4 regions of the Azospirillum sp. UENF 312511 genome follow, and region 2 is predicted to be linked to each of the others. Evidence: predicted binding sites of a transcription regulator. Region 2 holds the regulator's gene; each other region holds the start of a gene.
What was found. Region 2 encodes PhoB, which activates phosphate uptake and scavenging genes when phosphate is short. Its sites were predicted from a motif close to TNTCATAAAACTGTCA; they were not measured.
Positions count from the first base shown of each region.

Region 1 (4,206 bases), on a different contig from region 2:
CTTCTTTCGGGGCTTAGCAGCCGCCGCCGCGCGTCATCGCGCCGCCCAGCATGGCGCCGCCCAGCGTGCCGGCGGCGGTGGCCGCCAGCTTGCCGTCGCCGCGCCCGAACTGCGAGCCGACCAGCCCGCCGACGGCCGCCCCGCCGAGCACGCCGATCAGGTCGCCGTCGAGCGGCCCGCACTCCACCACCTGCGGCGCGGCGCGGACCACGCGCGGGCGCTGCTGGACGATCACCGGCGGCGGCTCCTCGATGTAGACGGGGGCCGGGGCGTAATGCACGACCGGCGGCTCCTCATAGACCACCACCGGCGGGGGGCGGCGCACGATCACCGCGCGGCCGTCGCCATAGCCGCCGTCGATGTAGCCGTGCTCGTAATAGCGGCCCCGCTCGTGGCGCTCGCGCTCGTGATGGCGCTCCTGCTTGGCGCGCCAGCCGTGGGCCGGCGCCCAATCGGGCGGGTCGGCGAGGACCGGGGACGCTCCAGCGCCCAAGGCCGCCACACCGGCAAGCAGCGCGATGGCGATGGATTTGGGGGTGAAGCGGATGTGCGTCATGATGACTCCAGGGTACGTCTCACCCGAATGAACATCCGGGGGCGGAGTCTTCATCCATCCGACGACCGTGGGGGGCGTGACCTTTTTGGGGTGCGCGAAAGGGCTAACCCGTCCTTGCCCCGCCCCGCCGTGCTCCTCACGCCCACACCGGTTCGGGAAGGCTCTCCGTCAGCAGCGCGGTGACCATCTCCACCCCCGCGCCGCGCGTCGCACTTCCGGTCAGCAGCGCCAGTTCCGTCTCCGGCAGCGCCGGCAAGCCGTCCGCCACGCCGAGGAAGCGCGCGCCGGGCGGCAGGGCGCTGTGGGGGAGCACGCTGACCCCCAGCCCGCCGGACACCGCGGCGCGCACCCCGGCGTGGTTGGGGCTGGAATAGGCCACCCGCCACCGCCGCCCGGCGCGCTCCAGCTCATGCACCGCGCGGTTGCGGTAGACGCAGCCCTGCGGGAACAGCACCAGCGGCAGCGGGTCCTCACGGTGCAGGTCCTCCGCCGCCGGGCCGATCCAGCAGAGCGGCTCCCGCCACGCGCGCAGCGCGCCGGGGCGGCCGGGTTCCTGCTTGATCAGGGCGATGTCGAGGTCGCCGCACTCCACGTCGGCGCGCAGGCGCACCGACAGGTCGCAGCGCACGTCCAGCCGCAGCCGCCGGTTCGCCCGCGCGAAGTCGGCGAGCAGGCGGGGCAGCCGCTCCACCGCGTAATCCTCCGGCACGCCCAGCCGCACCACCTCCGCCGCCGGGCGCCCGGACAGCACGGCGTTCGCCTCGTCGTTCAGCGCCAGCAGCCGGCGGGCGTAGCCGAGCAGCCGCTCGCCGTCGTCGGTCAGTGCGACGGCGCGGCTGTTGCGGTCGAGAAGCGGCAGGCCAACCTGCTCCTCCAGCCGGCGGATCTGCTGGCTGACCGTCGATTGCGTCTTGTGCACCCGCTCGCCGGCCCGCGTGAAGCCGCCGGCGTCCACCACCGAAACGAAGGTGCGCAACAGGCCCAGATCCATCTCGCGCATCGGACCAACCATTCAGGTTTCGAATGCAATGGATGATATCATCCAATTTCCAAATGGAAAGACCTCGCGCCATCCTCTCTCCAATGCACAACCTTCCCCATGGGAGAGGACCGGCCATGACTCATGCCGCCACGCACCCCTTACCCTTGGCTGATCCGCGGGCAGCGCCGCTTGCCCTGGTCGTGCCCTTCTGCCTCGCCTGGAGTTCGGCCTTCGCCGCGGGGAAGATCGGGCTGGCCGACTGCCCACCGCTGCTGTTGCTGGCCTTCCGCTTTTTGATGGCCGGGACGCTGCTCGTCGCGGTCGCGGCGTGGCGGGGCGAGTATCGGGGGATGGCCGGGCGGACGCTCGGCCTGCTGGCGCTGCTCGGCCTGCTCAACCACGCGCTCTATCTGGGGCTGAGTTACAGCGGCATGACCCACGTGTCCTCCGGCCTGACGGCGCTGATCGTCAGCGCGAACCCGGTGCTGACCGCAGCGCTGGCCGCCCTGGTGCTGGGCGAGGCGATGAACCGGCGCAAGGCGGTGGGGCTGGCGCTGGGGGTGGCCGGGGTGGCGCTGGTTGTCCGCGGGCGGCTGGGCAGCGGGACGGACGCGCCGCTGGGCATCGCGCTGGCGGTCGGCGCGCTGGTGGCGCTGTCGGCGGGGACGCTGCTGTTCAAGCGGCTGGCGCCGCGGACCGGGCTGCTCGCCGGGACCGGGGTCCAGGTGCTGGCGGCGGGCTTGGCGCTGCTGCCCCTCGGGCTGCTGCTGGAGGACGCCGGGTCGATCCGGCTGACCGCCGGTTTTGCCGGATCGCTGGTCTATCAGGCCTTGGTGGTGTCGATCGGCGGCTACCTGCTGTGGTTCCGCCTGCTGCAGCGGACGAGCGCCACGGAGGCCAGCGCCTATCACTTCCTGATGCCGCCGCTCGGCATGCTGTTCGGCTGGGCGTTGCTGGGCGAAACGGTGCAGCCCTGGGACCTGCTGGGCATCCTGCCGGTGGCGCTGGGCATCCGGCTGGTGACGCGGGGGTAAAAGCCGTATCCTGGCAAAAAGGGATACGCCTTTCGCGGGGGATCAGGTTGCGCCCTGCGATTGTTACGTTTTCATGACGCCCCACTCTCCATCGTCCTGTTGTTGAGGCCCACACGCCGGGAGGCCCGCCATCACGACCGCCGCCGTCTCGCCCACCCTGGTCCTGATCGACATCCTCGGCGCCGTGGCGCTGCTGCTGTGGGCGCTGCGGCTGGTGCGGACGGGTGTCTTCCGGTGGGGTGGCGCGGCGGTTCGCCGCTGGGTCGGCTACGGCACGCGCAACCGTCTGGCCGCTTTCCTGGCCGGGGTCGCCGCCACCATCGCGGTGCAGAGCAGCACGGCCACCGCCCTGATGACCGCCTCGATGGCCGGGCAGGGCTTCATGACCACCCCCATGGCGCTGGCGGTGATGCTGGGCGCCGACGTCGGGACCAGCCTCGTCGCCCGGCTGCTCGCCATCGATCTCCACTGGCTGTCGCCCAGCCTGCTGCTGCTCGGCGGGGCGCTGCACGCGCTGGGCGGCGAGCATCGCGGGCGGCGGGCGCTGGCCCGCATCCTGGTCGGCATCGGGCTGATGCTGCTCGCCCTGAAGCTGCTGGGCGCGGCCACCCTGCCGGTCCGGGAGTCGGCACTGGTCCAGGCGATGCTGGAGGCGTTGGGCGGCGAGCCGTTCTTCGCCCTGATCGTCGCGGCGGCACTGACCGCGGCGGTGCATTCCAGCCTCGCCACGGTGATGCTGGCGGGGTCGCTGGCCGGGGCGGGGGTGATCGGGACCGAGACGGCGGTGGCGTTGGTGCTGGGCGCCAATCTCGGCGGCGCCATCCCGGCGGTGCTGGCGACGTCGGCCGACGGAGCGATGGCGCGGCGGGTGCCGCTGGGCAATCTGCTGGTCCGGGTGACCGGGTCGCTGCTGGCCCTGCCGCTGGTGCCGGTGGCGTCGTCGTTCCTGGCCGGCATGGCCCCGCTGACGGCGGTGGTCAGCGCGCATGTCGCCTTCAACGCGGCGCTGGCCCTGCTTTTCCTGCCGCTGGTGACTCCGCTCGCCCGGCTGACCGAAGGGCTGCTGCCCCAGCCGGAGGACGCGGGGGAGGATGCGGCGACGCCCCGGCATCTCGATGAATCGGCTCTGGAGACGCCCTCCGTCGCCATCGCCGGTGCGGTGCGCGAAACCCTGCGGCTGGGCGATCTTGTGGAGGACATGCTGCGCCGCAGCCTGACCGCCCTGCGCCAGAATGACGAGCGTCCGATCGCCGAGGTCAGCCGCGCCGACGACCGGGTGGACCGGCTGCACACCGCCCTCAAGCTCTACCTCGCCAAACTCGGCCGCCGCCACCTCGACGCCGAGGAGACCCGGCGGGTCGATGACCTGATGGCCTTCGCCATCAACCTGGAGCACATTGGCGACATCATCGACAAGAGCCTGATGGAACTCGCCGCCAAGCGCATCCGCCACCACCTGCATTTCGCGCCGGAGGATTTTCGGGAGGTGGAGGAACTGCACCGCCGCACGGTGGAGAACCTGCGCACGGCGCTGGGCATTCTGATCGGCGAGGACCGGCGGCTGGCCCGCCAGCTCATCGCCGGCAAGGACGCGGTGCGGGCGCTGGAGCGCACCGCCACCGCCCGCCATCTCG
Region 1 is NZ_JBSNCG010000001.1:1,656,775-1,660,980, reverse strand. Features, by position in the region: gene ACWPN7_RS07745 (glycine zipper 2TM domain-containing protein) at 14-556, opposite strand; gene ACWPN7_RS07740 (LysR substrate-binding domain-containing protein) at 693-1,556, opposite strand; gene ACWPN7_RS07735 (DMT family transporter) at 1,673-2,572, shown strand; gene ACWPN7_RS07730 (Na/Pi cotransporter family protein) at 2,757-4,206, shown strand, end outside.
Region 1: a site for PhoB is predicted at 2,636-2,651, ahead of ACWPN7_RS07730 (Na/Pi cotransporter family protein). Genes of this name have one in related genera too.

Region 2 (4,206 bases):
TCCACGACGAGTCGTCGCTCGGCGTTCCGAAGGTGGAGAGCGCCGCCGCCCGCATCCGCGCGCTGAACCCCGACGTGGCGGTGGAGGTGCACAAGGCACGGCTGACGAAGGACAACGCGCTGGACCTGATCGGGCGCTACGACATCGTGGCCGACGGGTCGGACAATTTCGCCACGCGCTTCCTGCTGAACGATGCCTGCTACTTCGCGAAAAAGACGCTGGTGTCGGCGGCAATCCTGCGCTTCGACGGGCAGGTCTCCACCTTCAAGGCGCATCTCGGCGACCCGCACCCCTGCTACCGGTGCCTGTTCCCGGAACCGCCGCCGCGCGGTCTGGTGCCGTCCTGCTCCGAAGGCGGCGTTCTGGGAGCGCTGGCCGGCTTCGTCGGTTCGCTCCAGACGACCGAGGTGCTGAAGGAGATCATGGGCATCGGCGAGGGGCTGTCGGGCAGCCTGATGATGCTGGACACGCTGCACGCCTCCTTCCAGCGCATCACCGTGCGCCGCGACCCGGACTGCCCGCTGTGCGGCACCCACCCGACCATCCACGACCTGTCCGCCCACTGAGCGGCGATTGGGAGAGCCCTTTAGTCATGGAAGGCCCCGAGTCCCTGTCCATCGTCCTGTTCGCGGGCGGCTTCGACCGGGTGCACTACGCCCTGGTGATGGCCAGCGCGGCGGCGGCGACCAACCGCAAGGTCACACTGTTCTTCACCGGCCGCGCCCTGAACACGCTGCTGGCCGGAGACACCGACGGCGTGCCGGGCTGGCACCGGCTGGACCCGGCCGACGACGGCAGCCGCCCGGCGGAGCGCGACGCCGCCTTCACCGCCAACGGGCTGGCCGGCTTCGAGGAGTTGCTGGAAGCCTGCGTGATGCTCAAGGTCACGGTCATGGCCTGCGAGATGGGGCTGCGCGCGCTCGGCCTGCCAGCCGGCGTGCCGCTGCGCCCCGACGTGCCGGTGACGACCGGCGGGGTCGTCACCTTCCTGAACGACGCGCCGAAGACCGGCGCGATCCTGTTCGTGTGAACGCGATGACGGACGACCACAGCCCGGTGGACCACAGCCTGGTGATCGAACACGCGAACCGCTTCGAGGCGATCGCCGCGGAGGGCTTCGAGGGCCGGCCCTACCGGGACGCGCTGGTCCATCTGGCGCAGCATGTGACGGCGCATCCCGATCTCGCTCCGCGGGTGGCGCACGCCCTGCGCATGATGATCGGCTTCATCGAGGACAGCGACCCGGCGAAGCGCTTCGGCCCGAAGGTGGCGATTTTGCGGGAGGCGGTGGAGCTGCTGGAGGGGTAGCTTTCGCATTGCACACATAGCCCCTACCCTTCCCACGCTGACGCGTGGGCCCCTTCCCTCCCCCGCTTCGCAGGAGAGGGAAACAATCCCCTCCCCTGCGTCAGCGGGGGGAGGGTTAGGGAGAGGGCAAGGCCGGCGCTTGGCGCATTTCGGTCAGACCGATTTGCTGTCCAGCGCGTAGCCCGCCGAGCGGACGGTGCGGATCAGGTCCATCTCCGTCTCCTCGTTCATCGCCTTGCGCAGACGGCGGATGTGAACGTCCACGGTGCGCGGCTCGACATAGACGTCGTGGCCCCACACCACGTCGAGAAGCTGCTCGCGCGAGAAGACGCGGCCGGGATGCTGCATGAAATGCCGCAGCAGGCGGAATTCGGTCGGCCCCAGATGCACGTCGCGGCCGTTCCGGCGCACCCGGTGGGCGGCCAGATCCATGGTCACGTCGGCGAACTGCAGCGTCTCGTCGGTCATGCCGGGGGCCGAGCGGCGCAGCACGGCGCGCATGCGGGCGACCAGCTCGGTTGGGGAGAAGGGCTTGGTGATGTAGTCGTCGGCGCCGGAATTCAGGCCGCGCACGCGGTCCGCCTCCTCGCCGCGGGCGGTCAGCATGATGATCGGGATGTCGCGCATCTTGCTGTTGCGGCGCATCTGGCGGCAGACCTCCAGCCCCGACATCAACGGCAGCATCCAGTCGAGCAGGACAATGTTCGGCGTCTGCTCGCCGGCCAGCAGAAGAGCTTCCTCGCCGTCGGTGGCGGCGTTCACGCGGAAGCCTTCCTTCTCCAGATTGTACTTCAGCAGCGTCACGATGTCGGCTTCGTCCTCGACGATGAGAACGAGCGGCTTCAGCGCCGAATTCATGCTTGTCCCGCTCCCACTGCGCGTCTCTCCGTCACGCGGCATGTCCCGCTCCATCGTTATCCGGGCCGCCGTCCCGCGGCAATCCCCGTTCCACTGGCCCCCGTTCCACCGACTCCGTAGCCGCATCCATGACCGAACCGCCCGGCTCGACCACGGCGAAGCTGCTGCCGTCGTTCTTCGGACGCGCGGCGCGCAGTGTCGTCCCGACCACCAGATAATGGATGGTCTCGGCGATGTTGGTGGCGTGGTCGCCGATCCGCTCCAGGTTCTTCGCCATGAACAGCAGGTGCGTGCAGGGCGTGATGTTGCGCGGGTCCTCCATCATGTAGGTGAGGACTTCGCGGAACAGGCTGGTGTAGAGGTCGTCCAGCTCCTCGTCGCGCTCCCAGGCGGCGATGGCGCGCTGGACGTCGCGCTCGATGTAGGCGTCCAGCACGTCCTTCATGATCGACTCGACCAGCCGCCCCATGCGCGGGATGGCCACCGCCGGGCGCACCACCGGCACCTGGGCCAGCGCCAGCGAGCGCTTGGCGATGTTGGAGGCGTAGTCGCCGATCCGCTCCAGGTCCGACGCGATCTTCAGCGCCGACACGATCTCGCGCAGGTCCTGGGCCAGCGGCTGGCGCAGGGCGAGCAGGCGCACGGCCTCGGCGTCGATGTCGCGCTCGTAGGCGTCGATGCGCCGGTCGGCCTGCATGACCTGGGCGGCCAGCGCGACGTCGCGGCGGGCCACCGCCTTCACGGCGGCGTCCACCTGCGCTTCGGCGACGCCGCCCATCTGGGTGATCAGATTGGACAGGCGCTCAAGTTCGTGCGCGAAGGAACGCACGATGTGTTCGTTGCTCATGCTTCACGTCCTTCGCTGATGGAAAGGATGCGGCGATGCCGGGGATCAGCCGTAGCGGCCGGTGATGTAGCCCTGGGTGCGCTCGTCCCGCGGGTTGGTGAAGATTTCCTCGGTGTCGTCGCACTCCACCATGTCGCCCAGATGGAAGAAGGCGGTCTTCTGGGAGACGCGGGCCGCCTGCTGCATGTTGTGGGTGACGATGACGATCGTGTAGTTCTCGCGCAACTCGTCGATCAGCTCCTCGATGTGGGCGGTCGCGATGGGGTCGAGCGCCGAGCAGGGCTCGTCCATCAGGATCACCTCGGGGCTGACGGCGATGGCGCGGGCGATGCACAGGCGCTGCTGCTGGCCGCCGGACAGGCCGGTGCCCGGCTCGCGCAGGCGGTCCTTCACCTCGTTCCACAGGCCGGCGCGCTGCAGCGAGGTCTGGACGATTTCGTCCATCTCGTCGCGGTGGCTGGCGATGCCGTGGATGCGCGGACCGTAGGCGATGTTGTCGTAGATCGACTTCGGGAAGGGGTTCGGCTTCTGGAAGACCATGCCGACGCGGGCGCGGAGCTGCACGGCGTCGATGGACTTGCCGTAGACATCCTCGCCGTCGAGCGCGATCAGCCCCTCGACGCGGCAGTTCTCGATGGTGTCGTTCATGCGGTTCAGGCAGCGCAGGAACGTCGACTTGCCGCAGCCGGACGGGCCGATCAGCGCCATCACGCGGTTTTCCTGGATCTCCAGGTTGATGCCCTTGAGCGCCTGTTTGGCCCCGTAGAACACCTTGACGTCGCGGGCGACCATCTTGGTGCCGTGGATGCCGGCGGCGGGACGCGAAGCCATGGCCGTGGCCGGGATGTGGGTCTGGACGCTCATGGGGTTACCAACGCCTCTCGAATTTCTTGCGCAGGAAGACGGCCAGGCCGTTCATCAGGATGAGGAAGGCGAGCAGGATCAGGATCGCCGCGGAGGTGCGCTCCGTGAAGGCCCGCTCGGGGCTGTCCGCCCACATGTAGATCTGCACCGGGATGGCCGTGGCGCTGTCGGTCAGGCCGCCCGGGATGTCCACGATGAAGGCGACCATGCCGATCATCAGCAGCGGCGCCGTCTCGCCCAACGCGCGGGCCATACCGATGATGGTGCCGGTCAGGATGCCCGGCAGGGCCAGCGGCAGGACATGGTGCGTCACCGTCTGCAGCGGCGAG
Region 2 is NZ_JBSNCG010000003.1:1,617,423-1,621,628, reverse strand. Features, by position in the region: gene ACWPN7_RS18990 (HesA/MoeB/ThiF family protein) at 1-566, shown strand, start outside; gene ACWPN7_RS18985 (DsrE family protein) at 593-1,030, shown strand; gene ACWPN7_RS18980 (hypothetical protein) at 1,036-1,308, shown strand; gene phoB (phosphate regulon transcriptional regulator PhoB) at 1,462-2,166, opposite strand; gene phoU (phosphate signaling complex protein PhoU) at 2,198-3,013, opposite strand; gene pstB (phosphate ABC transporter ATP-binding protein PstB) at 3,059-3,844, opposite strand; gene pstA (phosphate ABC transporter permease PstA) at 3,882-4,206, opposite strand, start outside.

Region 3 (4,206 bases), on a different contig from region 2:
GGCGGGGGTACCGGACAGCACGCCCATGGCGGACAGCCGCGCCTCCTCCTCGCCGCTGATGACGCTGACGTCGAGGCCGGTGCGGTCCTTCACCCGCTGGATGAAGGCCGGACCGTCCGTGGCGTCGCGCACCGCCGCCGTGGCGATGACGTCCAGCCGCCCGACGCGCATGCCCCCGACCAGCAGGGCGAAGCGTTCCAGGGCCTCCAGGCCCTGGATCACGCCGTCCGGGTTCAGGCAGCCGGTCTTCTCCACCCCGCGGCCGAGCCCGCACAGGACCTTTTCGTTGAAGACCGGCAGGGGCGACCGCTTCAGAGCGTCATAGACGACGAGCCGGATCGAGTTGGACCCGATGTCGATGACCGCGATCCGCTCGCCCCTGTCGGCGACCTTCTCGATGGCCTTGGTAGAGACCGTGTGTTCCTGCGCCGGCGTCATAAGCAACCGATGTCCTCAATCAGATGACCGTACGCAGCTTCAACCGCGGCGGCGTCTTTTTGCTGCTGAGCGCGCTGCCGCGGCCCGACAGGCTGGGGTTCGTCATGAAATAGTTATGGGCGCTGAACGCGTCCGGACCAGCCTCCACCCGATGATAAACGCCATCCGGGCCGAGTTTCCAGGTGTTCGCCTCGTCCTTCAGGTTGGCGACCATGATCTGGTCCAAAACCTGCTCGTGCACCGTCGGGTTCTCGATGGGCACCAGCGTCTCGATGCGGCGGTCCAGGTTGCGCGTCATCCAGTCGGCGGAGGAGATGAAGACCTTGGCCTGCGGGCTGGGCAGCGCTTGGCCGTTGGCGAAGCAGATCACGCGCCCGTGCTCCAGGAAGCGCCCGACGATGCTGCGCACCCGGATGTTCTCCGAGAGTCCCTTGACGCCGGGGCGCAGGCAGCAGATGCCGCGGATCACCATGTCGATCTGCACGCCCTTCTGCGACGCCTTGTAGAGCCGGTCGATGATCTCCGAATCGACCAGGGAGTTCAGCTTCACCCAGATGTGGGCGGGCTTGCCGGCGGCGGCGTTGGCGACCTCCGCGTCGATCAGCTGGCCCAGTTTCTGGCGCAGCGTGATCGGGGCGATGGCGATCTTCTCCAACAGCTTCGGCGTGGCGTAGCCGGTCATGTAGTTGAACATCACCGCCGCGTCGTGGCAGAGCGCCGGGTCGCAGGTGAAGAAGGACAGGTCGGTGTAGACCTTCGCCGTGATCGGGTGGTAGTTGCCCGTCCCGAAATGGACGTAGCTGCGCAGCGCCTTGTTCTCGCGCCGCACCACCAGCGACACCTTGGCGTGCGTCTTCAGATCGACGAAGCCGTAGACGACCTGGGCGCCGGCGCGCTCCAGGTCGCGCGCCCAGCGGATGTTGGCCTCCTCGTCGAAGCGGGCCTTCAGCTCGACCAAGGCGGTCACCGACTTGCCGGCCTCCGCCGCCTCGATCAGCGCGGCGACGATCGGACTGTCCTTGCTGGTGCGGTAGAGCGTCTGCTTGATGGCGACCACCTGCGGGTCGCGCGCCGCCTGCCGGATGAACTGCACCACCACGTCGAAGCTCTCGTAGGGGTGGTGGACGACGATGTCCTTGTCGCGGATGGCCGCGAAGCAGTCGCCGCCGAAGTCGCGGATGCGCTCCGGGAAGCGGGCGTTGAAGGGGCGGAAGACCAGATCGGGCCGCTCGTCGACGATCAGCTGGCGGGTGTCCGACAAGCCGATCAGCCCGTCCAGGACGAACACGTCGTCGTTCGACACGCGCAGCTCGTGGCGCAGGAACTCGCGCAGGTCGGCGGCCATGCCGGCGTCGGTGGCCAGCCGGATGACGCTGCCGCGGCGGCGGCGCTTCAGCGCGCTCTCGAAGGTGCGGACCAGATCCTCCGCCTCCTCCTCGATCTCCATCTCGCTGTCGCGCAGGACGCGGAAGACGCCGTGCGCCTTGACCTGGAACGGCGGGAAGAGGCGGTCGATGAACAGCATCACCAGCTTTTCCAGCTGGATGAAGCGGATTTCCGATCCCGGCAGGCGGATGAAGCGGTCGAGCTGCGCCGGCAGCGGGACCAGCGCGTCGAGATGCCGCCCCTTCACCGGCTCATGCAGTTGCAGCGCCAGCGAGAAGCCCAGGTTGGGCAGGAAGGGGAACGGGTGCGCCGGGTCCACGGCGATGGGGGTCAGTATCGGGAAGATGTCGTCGAGGAACTTGGCCTCCAGCCAGTCCTTCTCCCCCTCGGTCAGGTCCTCGGCGTCGACCACCATGATGCCGGCCTCGCGCAGATCCTGCTTCAGGCTGCGCCACATGGTCTGCTGCGCGTTCATCAGCTCGACGATGCGCTGGTTCACCGCGGTGAGCTGCTGGGCCGGGGTCAGGTTCTCGGCGCTGGGGGTCTTCACCCCCGCGGCCACCTGCCCTTTCAGGCCGGCGACGCGGACCATGTAGAATTCGTCGAGGTTGCTGGACGAAATCGACAGGAACCTCAGCCGCTCGAGCAGCGGGTGGTTCGGGTTGGACGCCTCATCCAGGACGCGCTGGTTGAAGGCCAGCCACGACAGTTCGCGGTTGATGAAGCGCTCCGGCGCGTCCGCTTCGATGCAGGTCGCTTCCAAGTCCTGAAGTTCGGTCACAGCAGCCTCGGGCTTTTGCGTGATGGGTGGTGCCGCTACAGTCCGGTCGGGCCGGACCGCCCGCCGCGGTCGGCGGGCCAAGCAACCTACCCCAACTACGTTACGGTTTTGAGTCAGACAGCATAATACTGCCGTCACGATAATACCGCTGCGAAAACAGTCGCACCCCCGGCGCATCCCGCCGGACCGCGATCCGGACAGGAAGGGACCGCCTCGATGAAGACCCTGTATCTCATGCGCCATGGCAAGTCCGCGTGGGACGATCCCTCCCTGGACGACCACGACCGCCCGCTGGCGCCGCGGGGCAGGAAGGCGGCCCGGCTGGTCGGGCACGAGCTGAAGGACCGGGGCGCGCGCATTGGGCTGGTGCTGTGCTCGACCGCCCGGCGCGCGGCGGACACCGCCGACCGTCTGCTGGAGGTGATGGACGCGCCGGACATCCCGGTGGAGCGCGAGCGCGGCCTCTACCTGTGCGGCGCCGGGGTGCTTCTGGAACGGCTGCGCGACGCGCCCGACTCCGCGTCATCGCTGATGCTGGTCGCCCACAACCCGGACCTCCACGACCTCGCCCGCGAGCTGACCGGCAGCGGCGACGAGCGGCACCGCGCGGCGCTGGCGGAGAAGTTTCCGACCGGTGCCTGCGCCGTCATTCTGTTCGAAGCGGCCCGCTGGGCCGACCTGGACAGCGGGGCGGGACGGCTGGCCGATTTCATCCTGCCGCGGAAACTCTCTTAACGCCCTTTTGCCAAATGGGGTATTTCAACCCTTAACAGAGCAGGCCCGGAACCGAGCAGGAGTCGCCCCCCGTGTCTTCCGCGCCCCAGAATGCCGCACCCACCGCGGTCTCCGCCGTGCGCGAGGTGGAGATGAAGCTCCATCTCGATCCGCGCGATCTGTCCCGCGTTGCCGACCTGCCCGCGCTGAAGGAGAAGGCGGAGGGCGCGCCGGCCGTCCGCGACCTGCGCACCGTCTATTATGACACGCCGGACCGGCGGCTGTTCCTGGGGGGCGTGGCCCTGCGGGTGCGGCAGGACGGCGACCGCTTCGTCCAGACGCTGAAGACCATCAACGCCGCCACCCCCGGCGATTCGGCCGCGGTGGCCATCCGCAAGAAATGGGACTGGACCATCCCCACGGCCGCCCCCGACATGACGCCCCTCGACGCCGAGGGCGTGGCCGCCCTGGTGCCGGAGAACGCGCGGGCGGCGCTGGTTCCGCAGTTCACGACGGAGTTCCGGCGCACCACCCTGCTCGTCCGCCCGGACGCCCGGACCTCCATCGAGGTGGCGGTGGACGACGGCCAGATCACCGCCGGCAACGCCTGCGCCCGGATCAGCGAGGTCGAGCTTGAGCTGAAGTCGGGCCGCATCGGCCGCCTGTTCGACATCGCGCTGACGCTCCAGCGCCGGGTGCCGGTGCGCATCGGGACGGAGAGCAAGGCGGAGATCGGCGACCGTCTCGTCACCGGGCGCCTGCCCGCTCCCGTCCTGCCGGAGCCGCTGGGCCTCACCCCGGTCACCACGGTGGCCGAGGCCTACCGCCACATCCTGCGGCACGGTCTGCGCCTGCTGCTCGCCAACGAAGCCTGCGCCCTGGCCGGC
Region 3 is NZ_JBSNCG010000001.1:710,149-714,354, reverse strand. Features, by position in the region: gene ACWPN7_RS03210 (Ppx/GppA phosphatase family protein) at 1-438, opposite strand, end outside; gene ACWPN7_RS03205 (RNA degradosome polyphosphate kinase) at 458-2,605, opposite strand; gene ACWPN7_RS03200 (SixA phosphatase family protein) at 2,822-3,340, shown strand; gene ACWPN7_RS03195 (CYTH and CHAD domain-containing protein) at 3,412-4,206, shown strand, end outside.
Region 3: a site for PhoB is predicted at 2,706-2,721, ahead of ACWPN7_RS03205 (RNA degradosome polyphosphate kinase). Genes of this name have one in related genera too.

Region 4 (4,206 bases), 630 kb from region 2:
CGGCGATTACCGCCGCGTCGAGGCGATCGTTTTTGGCCCGCCGCCCCTTGGCTTTGGCAAAATGGCGGACCCGCGCTGGATCGAACACCCGGACCGATACCCCGGCGGCGCGCAGTGCGTTCCGAACCGGACGTTCATAGCCGCCGCTGGCTTCCAGACCGACGACGCCGATTGCCCGTTCCGTGATCCAGGCCACCAGCTCCCGGTGTCCTTCGGACGTGTTGGCCACCCGATGCCAGCCGGCGCCGGGGAACACGGCAACATCCAGGAAATCCTTCCCGCAATCGATCCCCACGGCTCGTTCAGATTCCGGCATCCTCGTGATCCTTCCTTGTGATGCGAGCTCGTGCTCAAGCAACCGTTCGGACTTGCAAGGATGGTTGGCCGCCCTCAAGCTTTCACTCGGCTTCGGAGCCTTGGGCGCGACGGGGTCGGTCAACCTGGACGACAGGTCGCCACCAGCCGTCCAGGGTTAAATATGGACTGAGCTTGTCATACAAGGGCGCAGGTTCGCCAGGAACTGCTCGGCGGAGCGCCGCCAGGAGAAGTTCAGGGCATAGTCCCGGCACAGGTCCGGCGGAATGGTCAGGGCGCGTTCGACCGCCCCCTTCAGATCCTCGTCCAGGCAGCCGACGCCGGAGCCGTCGACCACGTCCAGCGGGCCGGGCACCGGGTAGGCCGCCACCGGCACGCCCGAGGCCAGCGCCTCCAGCAGCACCAGGCCGAAGGTGTCGGTGCGCGACGGGAAGACGAAGACGTCCGCCGCGGCGTAATGCTGGGCCAACTCCTCGCCATGGCGGGCGCCGGCCCAATGGACGTCCGGGTATCTCTGCTGAAGCTCCGCGCGGGCCGGGCCGTCGCCGACCACCAGCTTGCTGCCCGGCAGATCGAGCTTCAGGAATTCCTCCAGGTTCTTCTCCACCGCCACGCGCCCGACATAGAGGGCGATGGGGCGGGGCAGCGCCAGGAAGCTCTTGGCGCGGGGGCGGAACAGCTCGGTGTCCACGCCGCGCGTCCAGCGCCGGATGTTGGTGAAGCCGCGGGCGGCAAGGTCGCTCTCGATGGATGGCGTCGCCACCATCACCGCCGAGGACGGTTTGTGGAAGCGGCGCACCACCGCGTAGCTGAGGGCCAGCGGCACCGGCGCCCGGTCGCGCACATATTCCGGGAAGCGGGTGTGGTAGGCGGTGGTGAAGGGCTTGCCGCGGCCGAGGCAATAGCGCCGGGTGGCGAAACCCAGCGGCCCTTCGGTGGCGATGTGGATGCAGTCGGGGCGCAGCGCGTCGATCATCGCGGTCAGCCGCCGTCCCGCGCCCAGCGCCAGCCGGATTTCCGGGTAGGTGGGCATGGGCACGGTGCGGAAGCGGTCGGGGCCGATCACCTCCACGCGGTGGCCCATGGCCTCCAGCTCCGAGCGGACGGTGCCGATGGTGCGCACCACGCCGTTGACCTGGGGGAGCCAGGCGTCGGAGACGATCAGGATGTTCACGCCGCAACCGACTCCTTGGCCGCCTTCTCCTTCTCCGGCTTCTCCTTGGCCGGGATGTGGGCTGGCAGCGTCGTTGCGGTGCGCCGGCGGATGTCCGCCGCCCAGTCGATGATCTCCAGCCGGCCGCAGGGGTGCTCGACCAAGGCGGTGCAGGACTCGACCCAGTCGCCGTCGTTGCAATAGAGGATTCCTTCCATGTCGCGGATTTCCGCGGTGTGGATATGACCGCAGACGACCCCGTCGACCTTGCGGCGCCGGGCCTCGTCGCCCAGCGCGGTCTCGTAGTTGCCGATGAACTCGACCGCCGTCTTCGTCTTGTGCTTCAGGAAGGCGGACAGCGACCAGTAGGGGAAGCCCAGCTTGCGGCGGACCCAGTTGAACAGCGTGTTGGCCTGGAGCAGGACCACGTAGGCGTTGTCGCCGATGAAGGCCAGCCAGCGGGCGTACTTCACCACCACGTCGAAGCGGTCGCCGTGGGTGACCAGCAACTGCCTCCCGTCGGCGGTGACGTGGATCATCTCCTCCACCACCTGGACGCCGCCGAACTGCAGGCCGGCGTAGTCGCGGGCGGCCTCGTCGTGGTTGCCGGGGATGTAATAGACCTGCACGCCCTTGCGCGCCCGGCGCAGGATCTTCTGCACCACGTCGTTGTGCGCCTGCGGCCAGTACCAGGTCTTGCGCAGCCGCCAGCCGTCCACGATGTCGCCGACGAGATAGAGATGGTCGGATTCGTTGTGCTTCAGGAAATCGAGAAGATACTCCGCCTTGCATCCCCGCGTGCCCAGATGGACGTCGGAGATCCAGATGCTGCGGTATCGCTTGACGTCGCGTGATGCGCTCATGCCCCGCTCCATCGCCGTTCCGGCAAAGTTTCGGTGAAACGCTTTCCCTATATCCGCGGGTCATTGTCTTGACAATGATTTCGAGTGCTCGCATCTGTTGGGGAAAACGATTTCGATAAGACTTCTTGTCGACGTAACAAAGGCGCAAAATGACTTTATCAAAACTGAAACGGGATGGTCATATTGGAGGCTGGCGTGGCTGACGGGGCCGAATCGGTGCCTGAGGCGTCCGGGCCGGCCGCGGCAACCCGGCGGCGCCTTCTGATCATCCACAACCCGGTGGCCGGCGCCCGTCGGGCGCGCCGTCTGGGTGCGGTGCTGGAGCTGCTGGAGCAGCGCCACGGGGCGGTGGTGACGCTTCGGGCCACCGGCGGGCGTGGCGACGCGGAGGCGATGGCCCGCGCGGTGGCGCCCGCCGCCTTCGACGCGGTGGTCGCGGCGGGTGGCGACGGCACCATAAACGAGGTGGTCAACGGGCTGGGCGCGCGCGGAGGCGGGGAGACGACGATCCCCTTGGGCATCGTGCCGCTGGGCACCGCCAACGTGCTCGCCCATGAACTGGACCTGCCGCTGGATGCGGAGGGCGTGGCGCGGGTGTTGGCGGAAGGGCGCACGATGCCCGTGCATCTGGGTGTGGCGAATGGCCGCGCCTTCGCCATGATGGCCGGCGCCGGCCTGGATGCCCGGGTTGTCGAGCGGGTGGACACGCGGCTGAAGCGGCTGATCGGCAAGGGCGCCTATGCGGTGGAAACGCTGGCCCGGATCGCCGCGGGCGGTGGCGGCCCCTATCGTGTGGCGGTGGACGGCGCGGAACCGGTGGAGGTCGCCTCCGTCATCGTCGCCAAGGGGCACTTCTACGGGGGGCGCTTCGTCTGCGCGCCCGACGCCCGGCTGACCGACCCACGGCTGCACGTCTGCCTGTTTCCGCGGGCGGGGCGGGGGAACGCCCTGCGCTACCTCTGGGGCGTCACTGCCGGGCGGTTGCCGCGCTACCCCGATTACCGCGTCCTGCCCGCCCGCCAAGTGGTCATCGAGGGGCCGGTGGGGGAGCCCGTGCAGGGCGACGGCGACGTGATCGCCTGTCTGCCGGTGGAGATCGCGTTGGCACCGTGGGTTCTGCCGGTGCTGGCGCGCTGAACAATGTTTTAAGAGTCCGTTAAGGGGTCTCTGGGGAAAATTACTTGGGAACATTCGATAATTACTTCGATCTCTAAGGATCAAGGCCCCGCGGCTCAGGCGGGACCGCAAGGGGGAAGCCATGTCCACGTCGATCAACGCCCTGTTTTCAGCCACCGCGGCCAGCAGCACCGCGACCGCCACCAAATGGAAGCCCGCCGGGGGGGCCGCAGAGGCGGAGGGGACCTGGAAGGCGGCCTCCGACGCCGGGTCCTCCGCGGGCTCCGCGGCCCTGGCCGCCCTGAAGGGCGAGGACAGCGTGGAACTCAGCGGGCTGGCCAAGTCGCTGACCGGCGTGGCGGGGAAGGTCTTCGCCTCCATCGGCTCCAAGGGCCGCGCGATGCTGGAAGACTTCGTCAAGTCCGGCAAGATGACCGAGAAGGACGTGGCGTTGGGACTGCGCCAAATGGCGACCAACGCCGTGAAGGACCGCTTCATCAAGGAGCGGCCCGAGGATGAGGAGGACAAGGCCTGGGCGGAGAAGCTCGGGGCGGCTGAAAAGGCCTTCAAGACCAAGACGGAACGCATGGACAAGGCCATGTCGGCCCTGAACGAGGCGCGCACCGCCGCTTTCGCCGCCTTCGGGAAGGACGAGGACACCGAGGCGTTCCAGGCGGCGATGGCTCCGGCCAATGCCCTCTTCCGCGCGGAGTTGGCGGACATCGACCGCGAGATGATGGAAACCGTCGGCGGCGACCC
Region 4 is NZ_JBSNCG010000003.1:2,250,781-2,254,986, forward strand. Features, by position in the region: gene ACWPN7_RS22045 (IS110 family transposase) at 1-439, opposite strand, end outside; gene ACWPN7_RS22050 (glycosyltransferase family 4 protein) at 473-1,489, opposite strand; gene ACWPN7_RS22055 (UDP-2,3-diacylglucosamine diphosphatase) at 1,486-2,331, opposite strand; gene ACWPN7_RS22060 (diacylglycerol/lipid kinase family protein) at 2,527-3,468, shown strand; gene ACWPN7_RS22065 (hypothetical protein) at 3,590-4,206, shown strand, end outside.
Region 4: a site for PhoB is predicted at 2,486-2,501, ahead of ACWPN7_RS22060 (diacylglycerol/lipid kinase family protein). Genes of this name have one in related genera too.